DNA from 2 places in the Janthinobacterium sp. MP5059B genome. Region 2 is predicted to be linked to the other one. Evidence: riboswitches for the same ligand, from Rfam matches in the RefSeq annotation. Region 2 holds a riboswitch; the other holds the start of a gene.
What was found. A riboswitch is a leader RNA that binds a small molecule or an ion and turns the genes downstream of it on or off. The one in region 2 is predicted to bind thiamine pyrophosphate.
Positions count from the first base shown of each region.

Region 1: linked by a shared signal. The riboswitch ahead of thiC (phosphomethylpyrimidine synthase ThiC) and the one ahead of JAB1_RS25165 (TonB-dependent siderophore receptor) in region 2 are both predicted to bind thiamine pyrophosphate.

Region 1 covers NZ_LRHX01000002.1:147,633-159,074, forward strand. Annotated here, with positions in the region: gene JAB1_RS01335 (UvrD-helicase domain-containing protein) at 1-202, opposite strand, end outside; gene JAB1_RS01340 (hypothetical protein) at 317-592, shown strand; gene JAB1_RS01345 (GNAT family N-acetyltransferase) at 589-1,113, shown strand; gene JAB1_RS29350 (hypothetical protein) at 1,127-1,981, opposite strand; gene JAB1_RS01355 (S-(hydroxymethyl)glutathione dehydrogenase/class III alcohol dehydrogenase) at 2,181-3,287, opposite strand; gene JAB1_RS01360 (response regulator) at 3,401-4,033, opposite strand; gene thiE (thiamine phosphate synthase) at 4,113-4,736, opposite strand; gene JAB1_RS01370 (hydroxymethylpyrimidine/phosphomethylpyrimidine kinase) at 4,747-5,514, opposite strand; gene JAB1_RS01375 (thiazole synthase) at 5,511-6,305, opposite strand; gene thiS (sulfur carrier protein ThiS) at 6,331-6,543, opposite strand; gene thiC (phosphomethylpyrimidine synthase ThiC) at 6,555-8,468, opposite strand; TPP riboswitch at 8,548-8,663, opposite strand; gene JAB1_RS01390 (hypothetical protein) at 8,772-9,026, opposite strand; gene JAB1_RS01395 (response regulator) at 9,066-9,872, opposite strand; gene JAB1_RS01400 (ATP-binding protein) at 9,901-11,442, opposite strand, start outside.
Region 2 covers NZ_LRHX01000020.1:275,865-287,306, reverse strand. Annotated here, with positions in the region: gene JAB1_RS25195 (hypothetical protein) at 1-285, opposite strand, end outside; gene ompR (two-component system response regulator OmpR) at 549-1,250, shown strand; gene JAB1_RS25185 (sensor histidine kinase) at 1,264-2,622, shown strand; gene JAB1_RS25180 (Imm26 family immunity protein) at 2,748-3,227, opposite strand; gene JAB1_RS25175 (hypothetical protein) at 3,321-3,626, opposite strand; gene JAB1_RS25170 (iron-containing alcohol dehydrogenase) at 3,769-4,926, shown strand; TPP riboswitch at 5,005-5,102, shown strand; gene JAB1_RS25165 (TonB-dependent siderophore receptor) at 5,188-7,365, shown strand; gene JAB1_RS25160 (ATP-binding protein) at 7,366-7,914, opposite strand; gene pnuC (nicotinamide riboside transporter PnuC) at 7,914-8,525, opposite strand; gene JAB1_RS25150 (DUF2867 domain-containing protein) at 8,612-9,130, opposite strand; gene JAB1_RS25145 (TetR/AcrR family transcriptional regulator) at 9,198-9,845, shown strand; gene JAB1_RS25140 (hypothetical protein) at 9,882-10,373, shown strand; gene JAB1_RS25135 (hypothetical protein) at 10,401-10,934, opposite strand; gene JAB1_RS25130 (S46 family peptidase) at 11,046-11,442, opposite strand, start outside.

The DNA of each region.
Region 1 (11,442 bases), on a different contig from region 2:
TTTCCTTGGCGGCTTTATTGGTAAACGTCACGGCCAGGATGCCGGGCGGCGATACCTGCTGGGTCTGGATCAGCCACGCGATGCGGGTGGTCAGCACGCGGGTCTTGCCCGAACCGGCGCCTGCCAGGATCAGCGCATGCTGCGCCGGCAAGGTGACGGCAGCCAATTGTTCGGGATTGAGGTTGTGAAGAAGATTTTGCATGCCGTGATTATACCGGCATGGCTAAAAATACTGTGCATTTGTCCAGCGGTCGCGCCGCATTCGCCGCGTGCGCGCTACAATCGGCATCACTGCACAGCTGACGAAAACATGCCCATGACACCTCCCAGCCACCTCGACGGCGCCCGCGTACTGGCCTGGGCCTGGTCCGGCCTGCCCTTCGGCCACGTCACCAATGAAGACGGCGCCGCCCCCATCGCCATCCACGGTCTAGCCGTGTGCCGCTACGGGGACGAGGCGCAAGTCTACCGTTTCAGCTGCGACGCGCACTGGGAAACGGTACAGGATGAGGTGTATGCCAGCGAGGACGACGCCAGGGAGCAGCTGCCGGCGCAATACCGCGCCGTGGCCGCCGTGTGGAACACACCGTGAGCTACGCCATCCGCGCAGCCACCGGTGCCGACCTGCCCCTGCTGGCCCAGGTCGAGCGCAGCGCCGCAGCCCTGTTTGCCCAGGCAGGCCCCGAACTGGCGTGGCTGGCGCAGGGAGAACCCTTGCCACTGAGCACCTTGCAGATGCTGCGGCAGCATGGCGGCGTATGGGTGGCCGCCGATGGCCAGGACCGGCCATCGGGTTTCCTGGCCGCCCAGCCGCTCGACGGCCAGTGGTTCATCGTGGAATTGTCCGTTGCCCTGCCGCATCAACGGCAGGGCCTGGGCGCACGATTGCTCGACGCGGCGGCGGCCCATGCACAGGCGCTGGGCTGCGCATGCCTGACACTGAGCACGTATCGCCACCTGCCATGGAACGCGCCCTACTATGCGCGCCACGGTTTCAGCGCAATCGAGGCTGCGGCGCTGGGCGCGGGTCACGCGCTCAAGCTGGCGCGCGAAGCGCAGGACGGGCACGATCCGGCGCTGCGCTGCCTGATGCGCAAGCCACTGGCCCGCTGATTCAGCACAACATTCAGCGCACCAGCTTTGCCTTGCCTTCGCTGAGCGCCTGGGCGATCACCTGGCGCGTGGTCTTGTCGGCGATCTTGACGACTTTTTCCTGCTGGCGGCCCAGGTCGTCCATTTGCTTGCCCAGCGCTTCCATCGGCTTGCTGCGCTGCTCCATCTGGCGCGACATCTGCTCCATTTTCTCGGCCTCGCGCTCGTGCACGTCGGCGATGCGGTCGTTGATCTCTTCCATTTCTTCCTGCGCATCTTCCATCTGCTGCTGCAGGCGTTCCACGTCGCGCTCGGCCGCGCGGCGCGCCGTGCCGCTCGTTGCCAGCGCCTGGCGGCGCGAGGCGTCGCCGAGCTTGCGGCCCAGCTCCTGCTGCTGGCGGCCCAGCGCGCGCAGCTGTTCCGACTCGCGCGCGCTGCCCTTTTCCAGGCTGCGGGCGCCCATCTTGCGGCCCATGTCACCCATGGCCTTGCCGTGCGCGCCCATTTGATCGCCAAGCGCGCTCATCTCCTTGCCCAGCTGTTTCGAGGGCAGCCATGCCGTACGCACCTTGCCCAGCAAGGCCGCATCCTGCAGCACATAGGCCTGCCCCTGGTCGCGGAACCACAGGAAGGGGCCCTTGATCGAGCGCTTGAGCTTTTCCACCTGCTGCGAATGAATATCGCTGTCGACAACGATGACGCCCTCGCCATCCCTCGTGCCATCGACCAGCGCATAGCTTTCGCCCTTGTCGAGCGAGCGGCTGACCTGCACGCTGGGCGCGGCTGGTGCGGCCGGCGGCGCGGGCGGTTGCGGCGGCTGCACGGCCAGCGCGCTGCCGCCAAGCAGGATACCGGCCAGGCTGAGGATCAAACGGTGGGAAGTGGACATGGCTGCCTCGTCGCAAAAGTAGTGGAGCGTTGACTGTAGCGGCAACCGAATCTGGCCTCCAGCGCGCTGCGACAGGCTGCAAAAAGACCTGACTGAATGGCAAACACCGGCGATGGATGGCATCCGGGCAAAAAAAACGGAGGCCGCAGCCTCCGCAAAAACGCCGTGGTACGGCGTATTTCAATTAAATTTCAATTAATTAATACAGCACGACGGAGCGGATCGATTCACCGCTCTTCATCAAGTCGAAACCTTGATTAATATCATCGAGCTTCAGCCTGTGTGTGATCAAATCATCGATATTGAGCTTGCCTTCCATATACCAGTCGACGATCTTCGGCACGTCCGTGCGGCCGCGCGCGCCGCCGAAGGCGGAACCTTTCCACACGCGTCCTGTCACCAGCTGGAATGGACGGGTGGAAATTTCCTGGCCGGCCGCCGCCACGCCAATGATGATGGACTGGCCCCAGCCCTTGTGGCAGCACTCGAGCGACTGGCGCATGGTGGTGGTGTTGCCGATGCATTCAAACGAATAGTCGGCGCCGCCGTCCGTCAGCTGCACGATGGTGTCGACAACGTTTTCCACCTCGTTGGCGTTGACGAAATGCGTCATGCCGAACTTGCGCGCGATGGCCTGGCGCGCCGGGTTGATGTCCACGCCGATGATCTTGTCGGCGCCAACCATCTTGGCCGCCTGGATCACGTTCAGGCCGATGCCGCCCAGGCCGAACACGACCACATTGGCGCCCGCTTCCACCTTGGCCGTAAACAACACGGCGCCCACGCCCGTCGTCACGCCGCAGCCGATGTAGCAGACTTTGTCGAATGGCGCATCTTCGCGGATCTTCGCCAGGGCGATTTCCGGCACGACGATGTAGTTCGAGAAGGTGGATGTGCCCATGTAATGGAAGATGGGCTTGCCGTCGATGGAAAAGCGCGAAGTCGCGTCCGGCATCAGGCCGCGGCCCTGGGTCGAGCGGATCGACTGGCACAGGTTGGTTTTTTGCGACAGGCAGAATTTGCACTGGCGGCATTCCGGCGTGTACAGGGGAATGACGTGGTCATCCTTCTTCAGGCTTTTCACGCCCGGGCCCACATCGACGACGATGCCGGCGCCTTCATGGCCAAGGATGGACGGGAAGATGCCTTCCGGATCGGCGCCCGACAGGGTGTAGTAATCGGTGTGGCAAATGCCGGTGGCCTTGATCTCGACCAGTACTTCGCCCTCGCGCGGGCCGGCCAGGTCGACTTCTTCGATCGTCAGCGGAGCGCCCGCCTTCCATGCAATCGCTGCTTTGGTTTTCATGTGTGTCCTGTCTATGGTTGAACCAGGCGCGCCAGCGCGCCGTATCGCCACATCATAACAAGGCAGGCGCCGACGTGCCACGCCGGCGCCGGTGCAACGCTTACTTGAAACACTTACTTGGTTTTCGCCCGGTTCAAAAAGGCGCCGTGCAGGCCGTTCAGGGTTTCTTCGGCCAGCAGCAGCTGGCTGGCGATTTCATTGATCTTGCGGCGGCTGGAACGGGCGTGGTCGCGCAGCACTTCGAACGCCGTGTTGCGGTCCGTCTGGAACTTGCCCATCAGCAAACCGACAGCCAGGCTGGTTTCGCGGCCGGCGGCCAGGGCCGCATTCAGGTTCAGTTCGGTGCGCCGGAGCTGGCGGATTTCATCGGCGCGCGCCAGACCCGCTTCAAACGCGGGCATCAAGCGGCCTTCGTCGACGGGTTTGACGACATAGCCGACGGCGCCATAGGCGGCCGCCTGCTTGCCCGATTCGCTGTCGCCGCTGCCGGACAGGAACATGAACGGCACGGCCGTTTCGCCATGCAGGCGCTTGGCCAGTTCCAGGCCGGACATGCCCGGCATGTGGATGTCGAGCAAGGCCAGGTCGGGCTCGCGCTGGGCGATCAGCTGCAGCGCCACTTCGGCCGAATGGGCCAGGGCCGTCTCGTAGCCGGCATGGCGCAGGACTTCGCCGAGGAATTCCAACAGGAGTTGGTCATCGTCAACGATCAGGATAAGGCGTTTCGCGGCGGCTGGCTGACTCATGGGCAAAGGGACCTCGGTAATGAATGATGCTCTTATTATATGCCGATTATCCGCCCAAACCAGCCCTGCACCCGCATGCTCATGCCGCAAACAAGTGATTGAATTGCTGCACCGCAATATTCACATCGTCCGCCTGGTATTCTTTGCCAAAGACACTGCTGATGGCCGCCACCATGTCGGCGCCGCGCGCCACCAGCGGCGCGGCGTTCTCCGGCGTCATGCCGCCGATCACCACGCAGGGCAAGGCGATCTCGCGCTTGGCCTGCAGCACGATATCCAATGGTGTCGTGACCGGATACTTTTTCACCAGCGAGGGATAGAAGCCGCCGAAGGCGACATAGCTGGCACCGCCAGCGACTGCCGTCCGCGCCAGGGCCATGTCGCCATAGCACGAGGCGCCGACGATCTTCTCCTTGCCCAGGCGCGCGCGCACCTGCGCGACGGACGCATCCGTGCCGCCCACGTGCACGCCGTCCGCGTCGAGCTCTTCGCACAGCTCGATAAAATCGTTGATGATGAAAGGCACGCCATATTTGCGGGCCAGGACCAGCAAGGCGCCCGCCTGCTCGCGCCGCTGTTCCGCCTCGGCGCTCTTGTGGCGGTATTGCAGCAGAGCCACGCCACCGTGCAAAGCCTGTTCCGTGATATCGAGCAGGCGGTCGGTGTCATCCCAGTTCGGGGTAACCAGATACAGTCCACGCATGATGTTTTCCTTATTGAATGAATCGTTGCGGCATCAGTTGGCCTGGCGCAACCGCATACGCGCCGGCCAGGGCCCCATGGCAATAGCTTTGCGCGCCATCAAGCGCTTCGGGCAATGCTTGGCCCAGTGCCAGGCGCGCCGCGATGGCGGACGCCAGGGTACAGCCGCTGCCGTGGAATTCGCCGGGCAGGCGCGGCCAGCGCCACTCGCGCGCCCTGTCCTCGCCATCGTGCCAGCGGTTGACGATCACCTCGCCTTCGCCATGGCCGCCCGTCACCAGCACGTTCTTGCAGCCTTGCGCGCGCAGGTTTTTCTCGCCACCCAGGGCCGCCGCTTCCGGCCCGTTCGGTACGATGACGGTAGTCACCGGCAACAAGGGCGCCAGCGCCAGCACGGCGTCGTCCCGGCTGAGCACGTCGCCATGGCCGCTGGCCAGCACGGGATCGAGCACGACAGGCAAATCCGGCCGGACCAGCCGCAATTGCGCGATCAGTTGCGCAATGACGGCCGCATTCGCGGCGCTGCCGGGAATGCCGATCTTCACGGCATCGATGGCGATCTTGTCGATCAGCGCCTGCGCCTGTCGGCGCAGCAATTCCGGGGCCACAGGCTCGACAGCAAACACGCGGTCGTTGTCCTGCACCGTCAGCGCCGTGATGACGGGCAAGGCATGCGCGCCCTGCGCGGCAATCGCCACGATATCGGCGGCGATGCCGGCGCCGCCGGACGGATCGGCGCCGGCAAACACCAGCACCGTCGGCCGGCTCCCCGGCTTCACGCCAGGCGGCCCGCCATCGGCGACGATGGCGAAGCGGCGAATTTGCGCGGCATGCGTCCCGCCAGGAATGCTTCGCGCCCGGCCCGCACGGCCAGCTTCATGGCATGCGCCATGCGCACGGGGTCGCGCGCAGCGGCAATGGCTGTATTCATCAGCACACCATCGCAGCCAAGTTCCATGGCAATGGCCGCATCCGACGCCGTGCCCACGCCTGCGTCCACCAGCACGGGTACTTTCGCCTGATCGATGATCAAGGACAAGTTCCACGGATTCAATATGCCCATGCCCGAGCCGATCAGCGACGCCAGCGGCATGACGGCCACGCAGCCGATGTCCTCCAGAATCTTCGCCTGGATGGGGTCGTCGCTGCAGTAGACCATCACGTCAAAGCCATCCTTGACCAGCGCTTCGGCCGCGAGCAGGGTTTCCGGCATGTGCGGAAACAAGGTTTTTTCGTCGCCCAGCACTTCCAGCTTCACCAGATTGCGCCCGCCCAGCAGTTCGCGCGCCAGTTGCAGGGTGTACACGGCATCTTTTGCGTTGTAGCAGCCGGCCGTGTTCGGCAAAATCGTGTACTGGTCCGGTGGCACGAAATCGAGCAGGCTGGGCGCGTTCGGGTCCTGGCCAATGTTGACCCTGCGGATCGCCACCGTGATGATCTGCGCTTCCGCCGCATCCGTTGCTTCGCGCGTCTGCGGCAAATCCTTGTACTTGCCGCTGCCCACCAGCAGGCGCGATGGGTATTGTTTTCCCGCAATGGTCAGCAGGTCGTTGTTTGTTGCGGTGTTCATGTGCGTTTCCTTGTCTATTCTCAACTTAACCGCCGCCGATGGCGCGTACTATCTCCACGTGATCTTGCGTCTGCAAGACCTGCCCTGGCCACGCTTTGCGCGGCACGACGTTGCGGTTGACGGCCAGCGCCAGCGCCTGGTTTTCCAGCGACAGCGCGGCGATCAATTGATCGAGGGTTTGCCCCGGCGGCACCTGGTGCGGTGCCCCGTTGAGCGTGATGGATATCAATGCAGGCATCACGCTCTCCTTCAGACCTTGCGGTACAGCTCGGCGCCGTTCTTGATGAATTCGATGGCCTTGATTTCCATGCCCTGCTTGAGCGCCTTGTCTTCCGCGATACCCATGCCGGCCGCGTATTCGCGCACCTCCTGCGTGATCTTCATCGAGCAGAAATGGGGGCCGCACATGGAGCAAAAATGCGCCACCTTGGCCGAATCCTTGGGCAGGGTTTCATCGTGGAATTCGCGCGCCTTGTCCGGGTCCAGGCCGATGTTGAACTGGTCGTCCCAGCGGAATTCGAAGCGGGCTTTCGACAGCGCGTTGTCGCGGATTTGCGCACCCGGATGGCCCTTGGCCAGGTCGGCCGCATGCGCCGCGATCTTGTACGTGATGATGCCGTCCTTGACGTCCGCCTTGTTGGGCAGGCCCAGGTGTTCCTTCGGCGTCACATAGCACAGCATGGCCGTGCCATACCAGCCGATCATGGCCGCGCCGATGCCCGAGGTGATGTGGTCGTAGCCGGGCGCGATATCCGTCGTCAACGGTCCCAGGGTGTAGAACGGCGCTTCGCCGCACTGCTCCAGCTGCAAGTCCATGTTTTCCTTGATCAATTGCATGGGTACATGGCCCGGCCCCTCGATCATCACTTGCACGTCGTGCTTCCACGCAACCTGCGTCAGTTCGCCCAGGGTTTTCAATTCGCCCAGCTGCGCCTCGTCGTTGGCGTCGTAGATGGAACCGGGACGCAAGCCGTCGCCCAGCGAGAACGACACGTCATACGCCTTCATGATTTCGCAGATCTCTTCGAAATGCGTGTACAGGAACGATTCCTGGTGGTGCGCCAGACACCATTTCGCCATGATGGAGCCGCCGCGCGAGACGATGCCCGTCAAGCGCTTGGCCGTCATCGGCACATAGCGCAGCAGCACGCCCGCGTGGATGGTGAAGTAGTCGACGCCCTGCTCGGCCTGCTCGATCAGGGTGTCGCGGAAAATTTCCCACGTCAGATCTTCGGCCTTGCCATTGACCTTTTCCAGCGCCTGGTAGATGGGCACGGTGCCGATGGGGACGGGGCTGTTGCGCACGATCCATTCGCGCGTCTCGTGGATATGTTTACCTGTGGACAGATCCATCACATTGTCGCCGCCCCAGCGGATGGCCCAGGTCATCTTTTCCACTTCCTCGCCAATCGACGAGGTGACGGCGGAATTGCCGATATTCGCATTGATCTTCACGAGGAAATTGCGGCCGATAATCATCGGTTCCACTTCCGGGTGGTTGATGTTGGCGGGAATGATGGCGCGGCCACGGGCGATTTCCTCGCGCACGAATTCCGGCGTGATTTCCGCCGGGATGCTGGCGCCGAAGGACTGGCCAGGATGCTGGCGGCCCATCAGGTCGGCCAGGCGCTCGCCCATGGGGCCGGAAGCTTTCAGCTCGCGCAAATATTCCTGCCGGCGCATGTTTTCGCGGATGGCAACGAATTCCATTTCCGGCGTGATGATGCCTTGGCGCGCGTAATGCATTTGCGTCACGTTCTTGCCGGCAATGGCGCGGCGCGGCTTGCGGTGCAAGTTGAAACGCAGCTCGGCCAGCTTCGGGTCCGCCAGGCGGGCGATGCCGTAGTCAGAGGTCGGGCCGGGCAATTCTTCCGTGTCGGCCCGTTCCATGATCCACGGCAGGCGCGGCGTATCGAGGCCCGAGCGGATGTCGATCTGCACGTCCGGGTCCGTGTAGGGGCCGGACGTATCGTAGACGTAGATCGGCGGATTCTTTTCGCCGCCGAACGACGCTTCCGTGTCGGACTGGCTGATCTCGCGCATGGGCACGCGGATGTCGGGGCGGCTGCCTTGCACGTAGATCTTGCGCGAATTGGGCAGCGGCGCGATGGCGGCTTCGTCGACCGTGGCGGTGGCGGAGAGGAATTTCGGGTTGGCGTTCATTTTGGCTCCTTGGCTAGACTATTTTTAAGCCTGGAGCCAGCTAAGGAGGTTCGGCTGCGCGCACGCGGAAAAGCGGGGTGCGTTCATCCTAAAGCTTCCCTTCGCTGGCATTATCCAGATCAGGTTCGGAGGGTATTTCTCACCCGCGCTTGCACCGTGTTTCCACAGCGAAAGGCAGGACCCCTAGCGTTTGCCGCCTTGCGGCAGCGAGCCAATTATACGCGGTTCACGCCGCGTGGCCAGATGATTTCTTGCAGGTGTCGTCTTTGCGCATCTGCTGCATTGCAACAGACGCCATCGCGCTTATTTCTTCTTGCCCCAGCGCCAGCTGGTCGGTTCGCCCTTCAGCTGGCAGATGAAAATGAGCACGGCAACGATGGCCACTTCATAGACGATGTAGCCGACCAGCATGGTTTGCGGCGGAAACAGGAAGGCGCCGCAGGCGAACAGCGCCAGCGCGGCCAGGAACACCAGCCAGCCTTGCCAAGTGATGGGCAAGCCCCAGCCCCAGCCATAGGTCTTGGCGGGGAACCAATAGGAGGGAGATTTGTCAGCCATGATGCTTTCCTTGTGGATGTGGATGGCAGCAAGTATAAATCAGGCGATGCGCAAGCGCTCCGTGACATCGAGGCCGATGCCGCGGTAGCCAATGAAGCGGCTGCCATTGTCGAACATCGGTTCGCCGCTCACTTGCAGGTACTGCGTGCTGCCGTCGAGGTTGACGCGGCTGTAGATAAAATCAAGGAACGGTTCGCGTGCGGCAATTTTTGCGTCGAGCAGCGCGCGTTCGGTGGCGTTCCAGCGCTGTGGCTCTTCCTCGCTGCCAATGCCCAGCATTTCGGCCACGGGACCGGAAAAGCGCGTCAGATTGCCTTGCGCATCCTGTTCCCAGTACCAGTCGGACGACAGTTCCGTGAAGCGCTGGAAGCGCGCTTCGCTTTCGCGCAGCTCCGCCGTGCGCGCTTCCACCATCTGTTCCAGCGACTTGTTGTATTCGGCCAGCTTCTGGTACAGCAAGCGCACTTCCAGCATGTTGTGGATGCGCGTTTTCACTTCCACCAGGTCGAAGGGCTTGCTGACGAAATCCTTGGCGCCCGCTTGCAGCGCGCGCAGCTTGTGGCCGGGCTGGGCCGTGATCACCAGCACGGGCAGATAGCTGCCCGCCTCGATGTCGCGCAAGCCTTCCATCACCTCGAAGCCATCCATTTCCGGCATCTGCAAGTCGAGCAGGATCAGGTCGTAACGGTGCTGCTGGTGCAGCGCATGCACGGCTTGCGGATCCATGGTGGAGGTGATGCGCGTATAGCCGGCATTGCGCAGCACCTGTTCCAGCAGCATGACGTTGGCCTCCTGGTCATCAACGATGAGGATGCTGGCGTTCAGGATCTCGGTGGCTTGAAGCATGGCGGTATTCCTAAAATTAAGTGCTGAATTAGCGTACTGCGTGAGTGTCGTCGGCCAGGCCGTGCGCGGCCGCATGGTGCAGGGCCACGTCGAGCGCATCCATGAATTCGACGACCTTGATCGGCTTGGTCAAATAGCGGAAGAAACCCGCTTCCAGGCCTTTCTCGATGTCGCGTGGCACGGCGTTGGCCGACAGGGCCATCACGGGAATGTGGCTGGTGAGCGGGTCGTCGTGCAGGATATGCAGTGCGCCGAAGCCGCTGATGCCGGGCAGGTTGATATCCATCAAGATCACGTCCGGCTGATACGTGCGCGCCAGGTCGATGCCCAGGTGCGCATCGATGGCTGTGAGCAACTTCAAATCGCTGCGGCGGGCGATCAGTTGCTCCACCAGCGCCAGGTTGGCGGGATTGTCTTCCACGTACAGCAAGGTGCGCTGGCTTTCCTGCGGCACCTGCACCTGCGGCAGCGCGTCGCCATCGCCCAGCACCAATGCCGGCGCGCTGCTCGAAGCGAGCTCGAACCAGAACGTGGTGCCCACGCCCACCGTGCTGTCGACGCCGATGGTGCCGCCCATCAATTCGATCAATTGTTTGGTGACGACGAGACCGATGCCCGTGCCCTCTTCCGTGCTGTTTTCCTGTCCCAGGCGGTTGAAGGGCTGGAACAACTGTGCCACCTGGCCCGCATCGAGGCCGACGCCACTGTCGCGCACGCTGACCCGCACCTTGGCGCCGCGCTGGCTGCAATCGACGGTAACGGTGCCGCCACCCTGGTTGTACTTGATGGCGTTCGACAGCAGGTTGACCATCACCTGTTTCACGCGCGTGCGGTCCGCATGCACATAGAAAGCCTGGCCGCAGCGGGGGAAGTGCATGCGGATGCCGCGCTTTTCCGCCTGCGGCGCGATCATCGCCTGGCAATCCTGCAGCACGTCGAGCAGGGACATGGCTTCCTGCGACAAGGTGACCTTGCCCGATTCGATCATGGCCAGGTCGAGGATCTCGTTAATCAGGCGTAACAGATACCAGCCGCCCTTGAGGATTTGTTCGATCGAGCGCTGCTGCGGCGGGCTCGGTGGCGGCACGTCGGACGCCATCAGCTGCGCAAAGCCCAGCACGGCATTCAGGGGCGTGCGCAATTCGTGGCTCATGCTCGACAGGAATTCGGACTTGGCGCGGTTGGCCTTTTCCGCCACCAGGCGCGCCTTCTTCAACTCCGCATTGTTGGTCTCGACCAGCGAGCGCGTATACGCCTGCTGTTCGCGCAGGCGCTGGTCCAGCAGCGCCTGTTCCGCCTCGACCTGCTTGCGTGCCGTATTGTCCGTGCCGATCAGCAAGTAACCGATGACCTTGTTCTGCACGTCGCGCAAGGCCGTCACGGAGACGATGGCCGGGAAACGGCTGCCATCCTTGCGGATGTAGGTCAGTTCATAAATGTCTTCGATGCCGCGCGTGGCCTTGAACACGAGCGCTTCCACGCCGGGCGTGATGACCCTGTCGAGTTCGGCACTGAGGGCGGCCGCGCGCGCGACGATTTCTTGCGCATCGGAAATACCGGCCGGCGTCAG
Region 2 (11,442 bases):
GTCGGCGCCTTCGTTGGCGCGGCGCTGCTCTTCTGCGCGCGTGTCGAAACTGCGTGCGTCACGCTGTTCGCGCAGTCGCGTATCATTGCTGTTGCTGCGCTGTACCTGTTCATACCGCTGGGCCTGCATTTGCTGCTGGTCGTCACGGCGTGGCGGCGGCTGGTTTTGCGCTGCCGCCAGACTGGCGGCAAACACGGAACAAACGGCAAATGCGGACAGCACGGTCGTACGTGCAGCAATAGCTGCGCTGGGAGCGGCGTGAATTTTTTTAGTAAAGATATTCATTGAGTTCCTCTTCCGCGATGCCGTATAAACTAAAGCTGATTTCCACTGTGGCCCCAGTGTATGATGCTTTACACGGTGCAGTAAGAGTAATTGGGTAAAGTTTGTAACACTTTGTAATGGGTCGCCACAGCCCCTTGCCGACGCCGCGCGAGGCGTTACTATAGCAACTAATATAAGATAACACGACACCCTAAATGACCACAACCTCCACTTCCGGCAGCAATACAACAACGCAATCGATCCACGGCCACCAGGCAAAAATCATGGTAGTCGATGACGATGTGCGCCTGCGCGACCTGCTGCGGCGCTACCTGACCGAACAGGGCTTCAATGTCTTCACGGCAGAGAGCGCGACGGCCATGAACAAACTGTGGCTGCGCGAACGCTACGACCTGCTGGTACTCGACCTGATGCTTCCGGGCGAAGACGGCCTGTCGATCTGCCGCCGCCTGCGCGGCGCGGGCGACCAGACGCCGATCATCATGCTGACGGCCAAGGGCGAGGACGTGGACCGCATCGTGGGCCTGGAAATGGGTGCCGACGATTATCTGCCGAAACCATTCAATCCGCGTGAACTGGTGGCCCGCATCGGCGCCGTGCTGCGCCGCAAGGGTCCCGATGAAATCCCGGGCGCACCGTCGGAAACGCCGCAAACCTTCGAATTCGGCGACTTCGTGCTGGACCTGGGCACGCGTACCCTGAAAAAGAATGGCGAAACAGTGCCGCTGACGACCGGTGAATTTTCGGTGCTGAAAGTGTTTGCCCGCCATGCGCGCCAGCCGCTGTCGCGCGAGAAACTCATGGAACTGGCGCGCGGCCGCGAATACGAAGTGTTCGACCGCAGCCTGGACGTGCAAATCTCGCGCCTGCGCAAACTCATCGAACCTGATCCGTCGAGCCCGCTGTTCATCCAGACCGTGTGGGGCTTAGGTTACGTCTTCATCCCGGACGGACAGCCGCGCTGATCGCAGGCGAGGCATGATGAAGCTTTTTCCCGATATCAGCCTGGCGCGGCTGAAAAGCGGCTTGTTCTGGCGCACCTTTTTGCTGCTCGGCACCTTGACCACGGTCAGCATGATCGCCTGGTTCAGCATGATTTCCTTCATCCAGCGCGAGCCGCAGGCGCAGCAGATTTCCGCCCAGATCATTTCCGTCGTTACCATCACGCATGCGGCACTGACGCACTCGGCTCCCGAGCTGCGGCGCGAGCTGCTGTTCGACCTCGTCAGCAATGAAGGCATCCGCATCTTCTCGCTGGAAGAGGACGACCGCATCGAGCCGCCGCCCGACAATTACCTGATGCCCGACATCGAGGCGCTGGTGAAGGCCAAGCTGGGCAAGGACACGCGCTTTTCCGCGCGCGTCAACGGCGTGGCCGGCTTCTGGGTCAGCTTCAAGATCGACGACGACGAGTACTGGCTGATGCTGGACCGGGAGCGCCTGCGCGGCCTGACGGGCTTCCAGTGGCTGGGCTGGGCCAGCCTGGTGTCGCTGCTGTCCCTGCTGGGCGCAGCCATCATTTCCAGCCTGATCAATCTGCCGCTGTCGCGTTTGACGGCGGCCGCGCGCGACATCGCCAAGGGCAAGCAGCCGGCGCCGCTGCCGGAAAAGGGTCCGATCGAAATCATCGAGGCGAACCGCAGCTTCAACCAGATGGTCGATGACCTGAAACAGGTGGAATCGGACCGCGCCGTGATTTTGGCCGGCATTTCGCACGATTTGCGCACGCCGCTGGCGCGCATGCAGCTGGAAGTGGAAATGGCGAACCTGTCGGACGAGGCGCGCGAAGGCATCCAGTCCGATATCGGGCAGATGGACGCCATCATCGGCCAGTTCCTCGACTACGCCAAGCCGACGGAAGCGTCGAGCTTTACGAATGTCGACCTGAGCGGCCTGCTCAGCGACATGACGCGCGAAGCCATGCGCCTGCCGGATGTGAAGATCAACGCCAGCATCGCCGACGGCGCGCATGCGATGGGCAACCCCACTGACCTGCGCCGCGTGCTGAACAACCTGATCGAGAATGCGCGCCGCTATGGCAAGACGCCGGGCAGCGACGTGACGGAAATCGACATCGCCTGCCAGGTGCGCACCAGCCACGGCGCGAAAAAGGTCATCATCGAAGTGCAAGACCACGGCACGGGCGTGCCGGCAGAAAAGATCGAGCAACTGATGAAGCCGTTCACCCGCCTCGATACGGCGCGCGGGCAGGCAAACGGCGCCGGCCTGGGCCTGGCCATCGTCGACCGCGTGCTGCTGCGCCATGGCGCCGAATTGCAAGTGCGCAACCGCGAAGGCGGCGGCCTCGCGTTTCAGATCAGCTTGCCAGCGGCGTAGGTCGGATCAGCGAGGCCTTGCCTCGCGTAATCCGACAACATTGTTGGCTGTTCCTGTCGGATTACGCGCCAGGCGCTAATCCGACCTACGCTACCGGCTCCGGCGTTTCCGCCGCCCGACAACGGTCAAGCGGACGCCTGCTCCTGCGCCAGCAATTTATTCATCAGCAATTCCGTCGCCCCGTAGCCGTACAGGGAATCGCTCTCCATGCCCGGCGTATCGAAGGGGATCGATTCCTCGCGGTTCAGCTTGGCAGGGTCGGCGTCCGCATAGCTGGCGCGCCAGGCGCGCTGCAAGGATTCATTGCGGCGGATAAAGGCCGGCATGGGCCAGGCGTCGCGCTCCCAGTGGAGGCTGTCACCCAGCAGGGGCCAGCGCTCGTTGAGCAGGGCCATGTCGCCCGTGCGCAGGCGACGTACGGCCTGTTCCGGCCGCAAGCCTTCCAGCTCATTGAGCGTCGGCAAGCTGTCGCGCTTCGGCCCGAACATATACGCCAGCATGATGCGCCCGGCAGGCGCCCTGCGCGCCACCACGCCGACGGCATAGCCGCCGCCCGGCAAGGGCACGGCAAACCAGCTGCCTTCTCGGTATGGTAATGATCTCATCGTTGCAAACTCCCCCAAAATCGTGTCCGGGGCACAGTCTACGCGAAACGATGCGAAAGTGGCGCATGGTACGCCACAGCAACAAACCAATAGTTACAATATTTTCTCGTCATAGTGATACTGGGCAACAATCGGCCCCGCCTTGAACAGCGCTTCCTTCATGGCCGCGTCCAGGCGCGCATCGCGACGGCGCATCCATTCGAGCAGCATGGCCGCTTCCTTGCGGCTGGTGTCGCCCGCATGCGCGAGCACGCGGCGCAGTTCCGGGTCCGTGCACGCCTCGAAACGCTGGCTGTTCAAGTCCAGTGCCTGCAGCGCGGCGATGGTGGCGCCGATGGCGCGGTGCATGTCGAGCGCGGTGGCCGGCAAGCCGGATTCTTCCAGTGGGACGTTGGTCATGCGCATTCCTTTTCGCGTGGTGGTGACATCGGCTGCATTCTCCACCGCGCGGGCGAAAAGCTCAAGCGTCCACGACACGTTTCCACCCGTTCGGCCATAATCATGGCTCAGCAACAGCCTAAACCCCAGCGGCAGGAGCCCCATGTTCAATTTCGACTTTTACAATCCGACGCAAATCCTCTTCGGCCAGGGCCAGATCGCCGCCATCACGGCGCTGATCCCGCCGCATGCCAGAGTGCTCATGACGTATGGCGGCGGCAGCATCAAGCAGAACGGCGTCTACGATGAAGTCAAGGCGGCGCTGGCCGGCCATACCTTGCTGGAATTTGCCGGCATCGAACCCAATCCCAGCTATGAAACCCTGATGCAGGCCGTGGCCATGGTGAAAAGCGAGCGCATCGATTTCCTGCTGGCCGTCGGCGGCGGTTCCGTGGTCGATGGCACCAAATTCATCGCCGCGGCCGCCCTGCATGAAGGCGAGGCGTGGGACATCCTGGCCAAAGGCGGCAAGATCGTCGAGGCCGCCCTGCCCTTCGGCACGGTATTGACGTTACCGGCCACGGGTTCCGAAATGAATGGCTCGGCCGTGATCACGCGCAAGGCCACGCAGGAAAAGCGCTCGTTCATGAGCCGCAAGGTGTATCCGAAATTCTCCGTGCTGGACCCGTCGAAAACGTTCACCTTGCCGCTGCGCCAGGTGGGCAATGGCGTCGTCGATGCGTTTGCGCATGTCATGGAACAGTATTTGACCTACCCCGTGAACGCGTCCGTGCAAGACCGCTTCGCCGAAGGCATTTTATTGACCCTGATCGAGGAAGGCCCGAAAGCCCTGTCGCACCCGGACGACTACGACGTGCGCGCCAACGTGATGTGGAGCGCCACACTGGCCTTGAACGGCCTGATCGGCGTGGGCGTGCCGCAGGACTGGTCCACGCACGCCATCGGCCACGAATTGACGGCCTTGTACGAGCTCGACCATGCGCAAACCCTGGCCATCATCCTGCCCAGCATGCTGCGCGTGCGCAAGCAGGCCAAGCGCGCCAAGCTGCTGCAATACGCGGCCCGCGTGTGGGGACTCGACGGCGGCGACGAGGATGGCCGCATCGAGGCCGCCATCGCGCGCACGGAATTCTTCTTCCGCCACATGGGCGTCAAGACGCGCCTGGCCGACTACGGCCTGAACCACGCCAGCGTGGATGCCGTCGTGTCCGCCCTGGAAGCGCACGGCATGACGGCGCTGGGCGAGCAGCGCGAAGTGACGCCCGCCGTCAGCCGCAAGGTGCTGGAACTGAGTCTGTAGCGCAGTTTGCAAATTCCAGCCACACTGTTGTAAAACGGTCAGCCAGGGGGACAGCTGGCCGTGGTTCATGCTAAGCTGTCATTTCGCTAGGGGTCCTGGAGTCGTTATCCGGGTGAGAGATACCCTTCGTACCTGATCTGGATAATGCCAGCGAAGGAAAGCGCAAAGTACCTCCCTCCTTTGATTGCTCCTGCGTTGGCGCCAGCCGAACAAGCAGCCTGCCGTGCTCTTTACAGAGACGGCTTGAACCACGAGCAATCTATGTCCACACCGAATTTATCTGCGCATTTTTCCCGTCCTGTACTGACCCTGGCGATCCTGCACGCGTTTGCCGCGCCTGCCTTTGCTGCGAACGACACCGCCGAAGCCGCTGACCCGCAGGCCCAAAACATGGCCGAAGTCGTCGTCACGGCCAGCAAGGCGCCGGCCGCCAAGCGCGCCTCCGTGGGCGGCTTTGCCGACGCGCCGCTGCTGCAGACACCGGCGTCCGTCACCGTCATTTCGCAAAAAGACATGCAGGACTTGCAGATCCGCAATCTCAGCGATGCCGTCAAGCTCGACGCCAGCATCAACGAGTCGTACAACGCCGTCGGCTACGCGGAACAGTTCACCATCCGCGGCTTCAAGCTCGACACGAACTCCAGCTACCGCAAGGATGGCGTGGCCATCCCTGGCGACACGCAAATTCCGCTGGAAAACAAGGAACGCATCGAAGTCTTAAAAGGCCTGGCCGGCTTGCAGGCAGGCGTGGCCGCGCCTGGCGGCGTGATCGACTTCATCGTCAAGCGTCCCACCGCCGCACCGCTGCGCAGCGTCACCGTGGAAGCGCGCGAACGGGGCACCGTGTATGGCGCCGTCGATCTGGGCGGACGCCTGGAAGACACGCGCTTCGGTTACCGCGTCAACGTGGCGGCCGAGCGCCTGCGTTCCTACATCAAGGGCGCGGACGGCAACCGTCGGTTCATTTCCGGCGCCTTCGACTGGCAGATTTCCCCGCAAGCGCTGCTGCAGCTCGACGCCGACTACCAGGACAAGGCGCAGGTCACGGCGCCCGGCTTCCAGCTGCTGAGCAACGGCAGCCTGCCGGCCAACGTCAGCGCCGACACCATGCTCAACAAGCAGCCGTGGACGCATCCGGTGGAAACCGTCACCAGCAACCTCGGCCTGCGCTTCCAGTACGCCTTCAATGATGACTGGCACGCCACCCTGTCCGCCAACCAGCACTCGTTCAAGCGCGACGACTACACGGCGTATCCGTATGGCTGCAGCCCGGAAAGCTGGGCGCCCGTCTTTTGCAGCAATGGCGATTTCTCCGTATGGGACTTCCGCAGCCTGGGCGAAACGAAAAAGCCGCTGAGCGCGCAAGCCATGATCCAGGGCAAGTTCGCCACCGGCAGCCTGCGCCACGAATTCACTGCCGGCGTGTCGTACTTCAACCGCAAGGACCGGGCCGGCAAGTACGTGTACGACGAAGTGGGCATCAGCAACATTTATCGCCCCGTCATCGTCGCGCCATCCGACGGCGTCACGGGCCCCGTGCGCCTGGTACGCAACGACAAGGAAAAATCCGTCTTCGTGCAAGACATCGTCAGCCTGGCGCCCAACTGGAAGCTGCATGGCGGCCTGCGCCACATCAATGTGGATGGCTACCAGTATGTGCTCAAGGCCGACACGGAAATCCGCGCCAAGCACGACTTCCTGTTGCCGAACGTGGCGCTGGTGTACAACCCGCAAGACAATATCGCCGTGTATGCATCGTATTCGCAGGGCATGGAGCACGGCGGCACGGCCGACCGCTACGCGGAAAACGCCAATGTGGAACTGACGCCGAGCCGCTCGAAGCAGGTCGAATTGGGCGTGAAGGCGGACCTGACGCAGGACTTCATGGTGGCCGCCACCCTGTTCCAGATCCGCAAGGGCCTGGAATTCAACCAGTACCTCGACAGCAGCATGAGCACCTACAACTTCGTGCGCGCGGGCCAGGCCCAGCACCGTGGCCTGGAATTGTCTGCCCAGGGCAAGGCATCGGCCAACCTGAACCTGGGCGCGTCCATCACGGCCCTGAACAGCCAGCAATCAGGCACGGGCAGTGCGGACTACGATGGCAAGCGCGTGCCCAACGTGCCGGCCTTCAAGGCGGCCGTGCACGCGGACTACGCCGTGCAGCAGGTGGCGGGCTTGAGCGTGAATGGCAGCTGGGAATATGCGGGCAAAAAGGCGTTTGAAAACAACAACACCACCTTCGTGCCTTCGTACAGCGTGTTCAACCTGGGCGCCGCCTGGGCCACGCGCCTGGCCGGCACGCCAGCCGTGCTGCGCGCCACCGTCAACAACGTGACGGACAAGTTCTACTGGCGCGATGTGACTCCGGAAGCAGGCGGCTACCTGTTCCCGGGTGCAAGCCGCACCTTGAAGGTGTCGGCGCAATTCGACTTTTAATTAAGTTGACGTAGAGGCAGGCGCCGCATCGAGCGCCTGCTGCAGCAAGGGCGCCGCCTGTTCCAGGCGCGCCTCCAGGCTGTCGTGCAGCACGTGGTAGGCGATGCCGCGCGCATCGAGCTCGTCGAGCAGATAGCGGTAGATCAGCTGGCGCACGGCTTCCGACTCGCGCTGCAAGCCGTCGGCTACCCACGGGCTGTCGGGCGCAGTCACCAACGTCAGATCGTACTGCGTGGCATCGGCCAGCGCCGCCAGCGGCGCATCGGCGCCATTGAAATAATGGCGGCTGTAGACCACCGTCATCAACGGCGTCGTATCGCAAAACAGGAAGTGGCGCGCCTGCGCGGTGGCGGCCGCTTCGCGTTCGACTTGCGTTCGCGCAATGCCAAACTGGTCGGCCGCGATGGGCACCCTGCCCTGCTTCTCGACAAATTCGCGCAAGTATTCCGGCACCCAGACGGTGCCGTAGCGTTCGGCCAGGGCGGCTGCCAGGGTCGACTTGCCCGACGATTCCGCGCCCAGGATGGCCACGCGCACGCAACGCTCCATCACTTGAGGACCATCGCGCTCGGCGCGGCCGGGGCCGACTTTCTCCACGCCAGCAAGCCGATGATGGCCATCACGACGAAGAAGGCATACAGCACGGCCGTCAGGGTCAGCCCCTTGTGCAGGTATAGCCAGACATACAGCACGTCGACGATGATCCAGGCGATCCAGTTTTCCAGTTTCTTGCGCGACAGCAGGAATTGCCCCACCAGGCTGCCTGCCGTGAGGAAACCGTCCGCGTGGGGCACGTCCGTATCCGTCGTCGTCAGCAGCCAGGCGATCAGCAGGAAACCGACCAGCCAGCCGGCGGCGCACGCCATCCAGCCGCGTCCATCGAGGCGCGTGACGGGCAAGGTCTTGCCGCCGCTGGCCGGGTGCAGCCACTGGTACCAGCCCCAGAACGAGACGCTGATAAACAGCAGTTGCAAGGCCATGTCGCCATACAGGCGCGATTCGAAAAACACGAAACCGTAGGCGGCCGAGGAAATGATGGCGAACAGCCACGCCCAGTGATTCTGGCGGATGTTCAGCGCAACGGTTGTCAATGCCAGGACAAAGGAAATCAGTTCAAGCGGCGTGGTGGCAAAACCCAGCAGGAGAAGCGTATCGTTCATGGGAATCGTGATGAGGCTGGTGGTGCAGTATGCAATACCAGCCATGAATAAGCAAGATTGCCCGCACCGCCGCAGCCCTTCCCTACTCAGGCAAAGCCCCCCTTGACGGCGCGCGCCAGCGTACGCCGCACGATCAGCTTGTGAAATGGCCGAATCACCAGGATGTAGGTACGCCCTATCCAGTTATGGCAATGCACGACGGTGGAAAAGGTAACGCTGCCATGCAGCCCCGCGTCCCGGTTGCGCAGCACGGACAAACGGAAGTCCAGGTGGCTATCGTCCTCGCCCACGATGATTTCATCATCGCTGACGGCAAAGATGCGGAAGATGCCGATGCGTCCATCAGGCTTGGCCGCCAGCTGTCTTGCCGTCTTGATGCCGAAGGGTGAGACTATCGTATCGCGCACCGCCAGCAGCCACTGCGCCCAGCGCGGCTGGCTGCATAGCACCACACGCGCCAGGGCCTGCATATCCATCTGCCGTACACCAGCGCTGGGCAGGCCGACGGCATACGCGTCGGCCAGGTTGCTGCCCGGATACAAGGGGGCGATGCTGGCGCCTGGCGGCAAGGCCACGGCGCATACCACGTTGCTTATCTCTTGCATGTGCTCTCCATGTGTTCAGTGATAACATGGCCATCATACACGACAATGTGAACAGCGATAACATAGAATGACAAGCACAAGTACTTACCATCACGGCAACCTGCGCGACACCCTGGTCGCCGCCACCATCGCCCAACTGGCGCAGCAAAGCGACGCCACCCTTTCCCTGCGCGAACTGGCGCGCACGGTGGGCGTGTCGATCGCCGCCGTGTACCGCCACTTCCCCAGCAAGGAAGCCTTGCTGGCCGACGTGGCGGCAGCCGGCTTCGCCAGCCTGATCGCCAAATGGGAGGCAGAACTGCCGCCGCAGGGCAGCCTGCCCTCCGAACAGCGTTTTCAGCTGCTGGGCCAGCAATACATCGAATTTGCCCTGGCCGCGCCAGCCCACTACCGGCTGATGTTCGAACACCAGGACGTGCGCCAGTTCCCCGCCCTGATGGAAGCGGCGCAAGCATGCTTCCAGTACGTGCTGCAGACGGCCGGCGCGGCCGTGCGCGAAGCGGGCCTCGACCCGCGCTGGGACAAGGCCGCCGCCAGCGCCGGCTGGTCGCTGGGCCATGGCTACGTGATGCTGCTGCTCAGTGGCCGCCTGGCCATGACGGACGGCGGCGACAATTTGTCGCCGGTGATGGTGCCGCGCTTTTTCCAGTTGCCGGTGGAGGCGTTGCGGCAGGCTGCCTTGCCAGGCGGGACAACCGCAATCAAGTCAGATTGACCCAGTGATCGGCGAGTGCCAACGTCAGGAACTTTCATGCGCAACATATCGATAGACACGCTCTCGGTGACCGCCAGGCAATGCATTGCCGTAAGCTGCCTGCAACGCTTTTGCCAGCGCTTTGACATTCACCATCCGGCGCTGTCCGCATTCGCCGGGCACGTGTGGAAGGTGGCGCAGCTCGCGCCTGGGGATTTTGCGGCATGGGAGCATGGTTTTGCTTCCCTGGCGGTGACCGGCATGGGCGACCCCTGGCCGGATGACATCCGCCTGGCCATGCCCGGGCACCTGCTCGGCACGCTGGAGCAGCTTGTCGGGCATGTACTGGAAACGAGCGCCTGCACCTGGTATGGCGATGACCTTCCGGCAAGCCGGAGGCAGCTGGAAGCCGTGCTTGATATCTGTGCCAGGCACGGCGTGGCGGCGCCACCGCTTGCGCACTATGTGCAGCACGATGCGGCGCTGCGCGGCGGCTGGGGGCCGATGCTGACGGACGGGGAAGTCAGGCGCTGGCAGGCCCTGCTATAGCGCGCGGCCTGCAATGGCGGCGGAGGCTCACGCCGGCAGGCCCTGGCGCACCTGGTCGAGCAGCCGCTCCTCTTCCTCCGTATCGGCGTCGATTTGCGTGACCACGGTCCAGAATTGCGGGCAGGTCCTGATCTGCTCGAACGCATGGCGCGTTTCAAGCCGCACCATGGTTTTTCTCAGGCTGTGCAGATAGCCCTCCTCGATGGCATCGAGCAGTTCGTCATCGGCAGCGTCGATCAGATCGAGCAGCGCGCCTTCGATCCTTGCATACCCCTCCTCCCACAGCTGGCCGATTTCCGGCACGTCGACTTCGATGCACTCGTTCGACCAGTCCGGAGGATAGTAATCGCGCTCCCGGTTGGCGGGATTGGTGTCAAGGCTCAGCGAAAGGGATGGGAACGATACGGCGTTGAAGGCAAAGGCGGAAAATGCCTGATCCTTGAACGCGGATGCGCCCAGCAAGGCCAGCGACGCGCTGGCCAGCTTGAAGCAGGTTTCTTCCACGTCGTAGGCAGTTTCAAATGTCTGCCAATCAAGGGGCAAAGCGGGAGTCGGGGGCATGGCGGGCCTGTCGGAAATGAATAAGGGTGAATGGGAATTATACGTGGCGCCGCCGCAAAAAAGCCGCATCGGCCCTGCGGCGGATGCGGCTTTTATCCCAGCTGGGAAAAATTACTTCTTGGCAGCCTTCGGATACTTGATGGTCATTTCCTGCAGCAAATTATCCGCATGGTCCACTTCCTTCATCACCCACAGCATGTAGCGGATGTCGAGGTGGATGGCGCGCGTGATGGCCGTGTCGAAGTACCAGTCCTTGGTGATCGATTCATACGTCGAATCGAAGTTCAGGCCGATCAATTCGCCGCGCTTGTTCATCACGGCCGAGCCGGAATTGCCGCCCGTGGTGTCGGCGCTGGTGAGGAAGTTGACGGGTACGGTGCCCAGCGCCGGATCGCGGAACTGGCCATAGCGTTTTTCCTTGACGGCGTCGAGCAGCGCTTGCGGTGCTTCGAACGGCGCCTTGCCCGTGACTTTCTCGACGATGCCTTCCACGGTCGTGAATGGACCC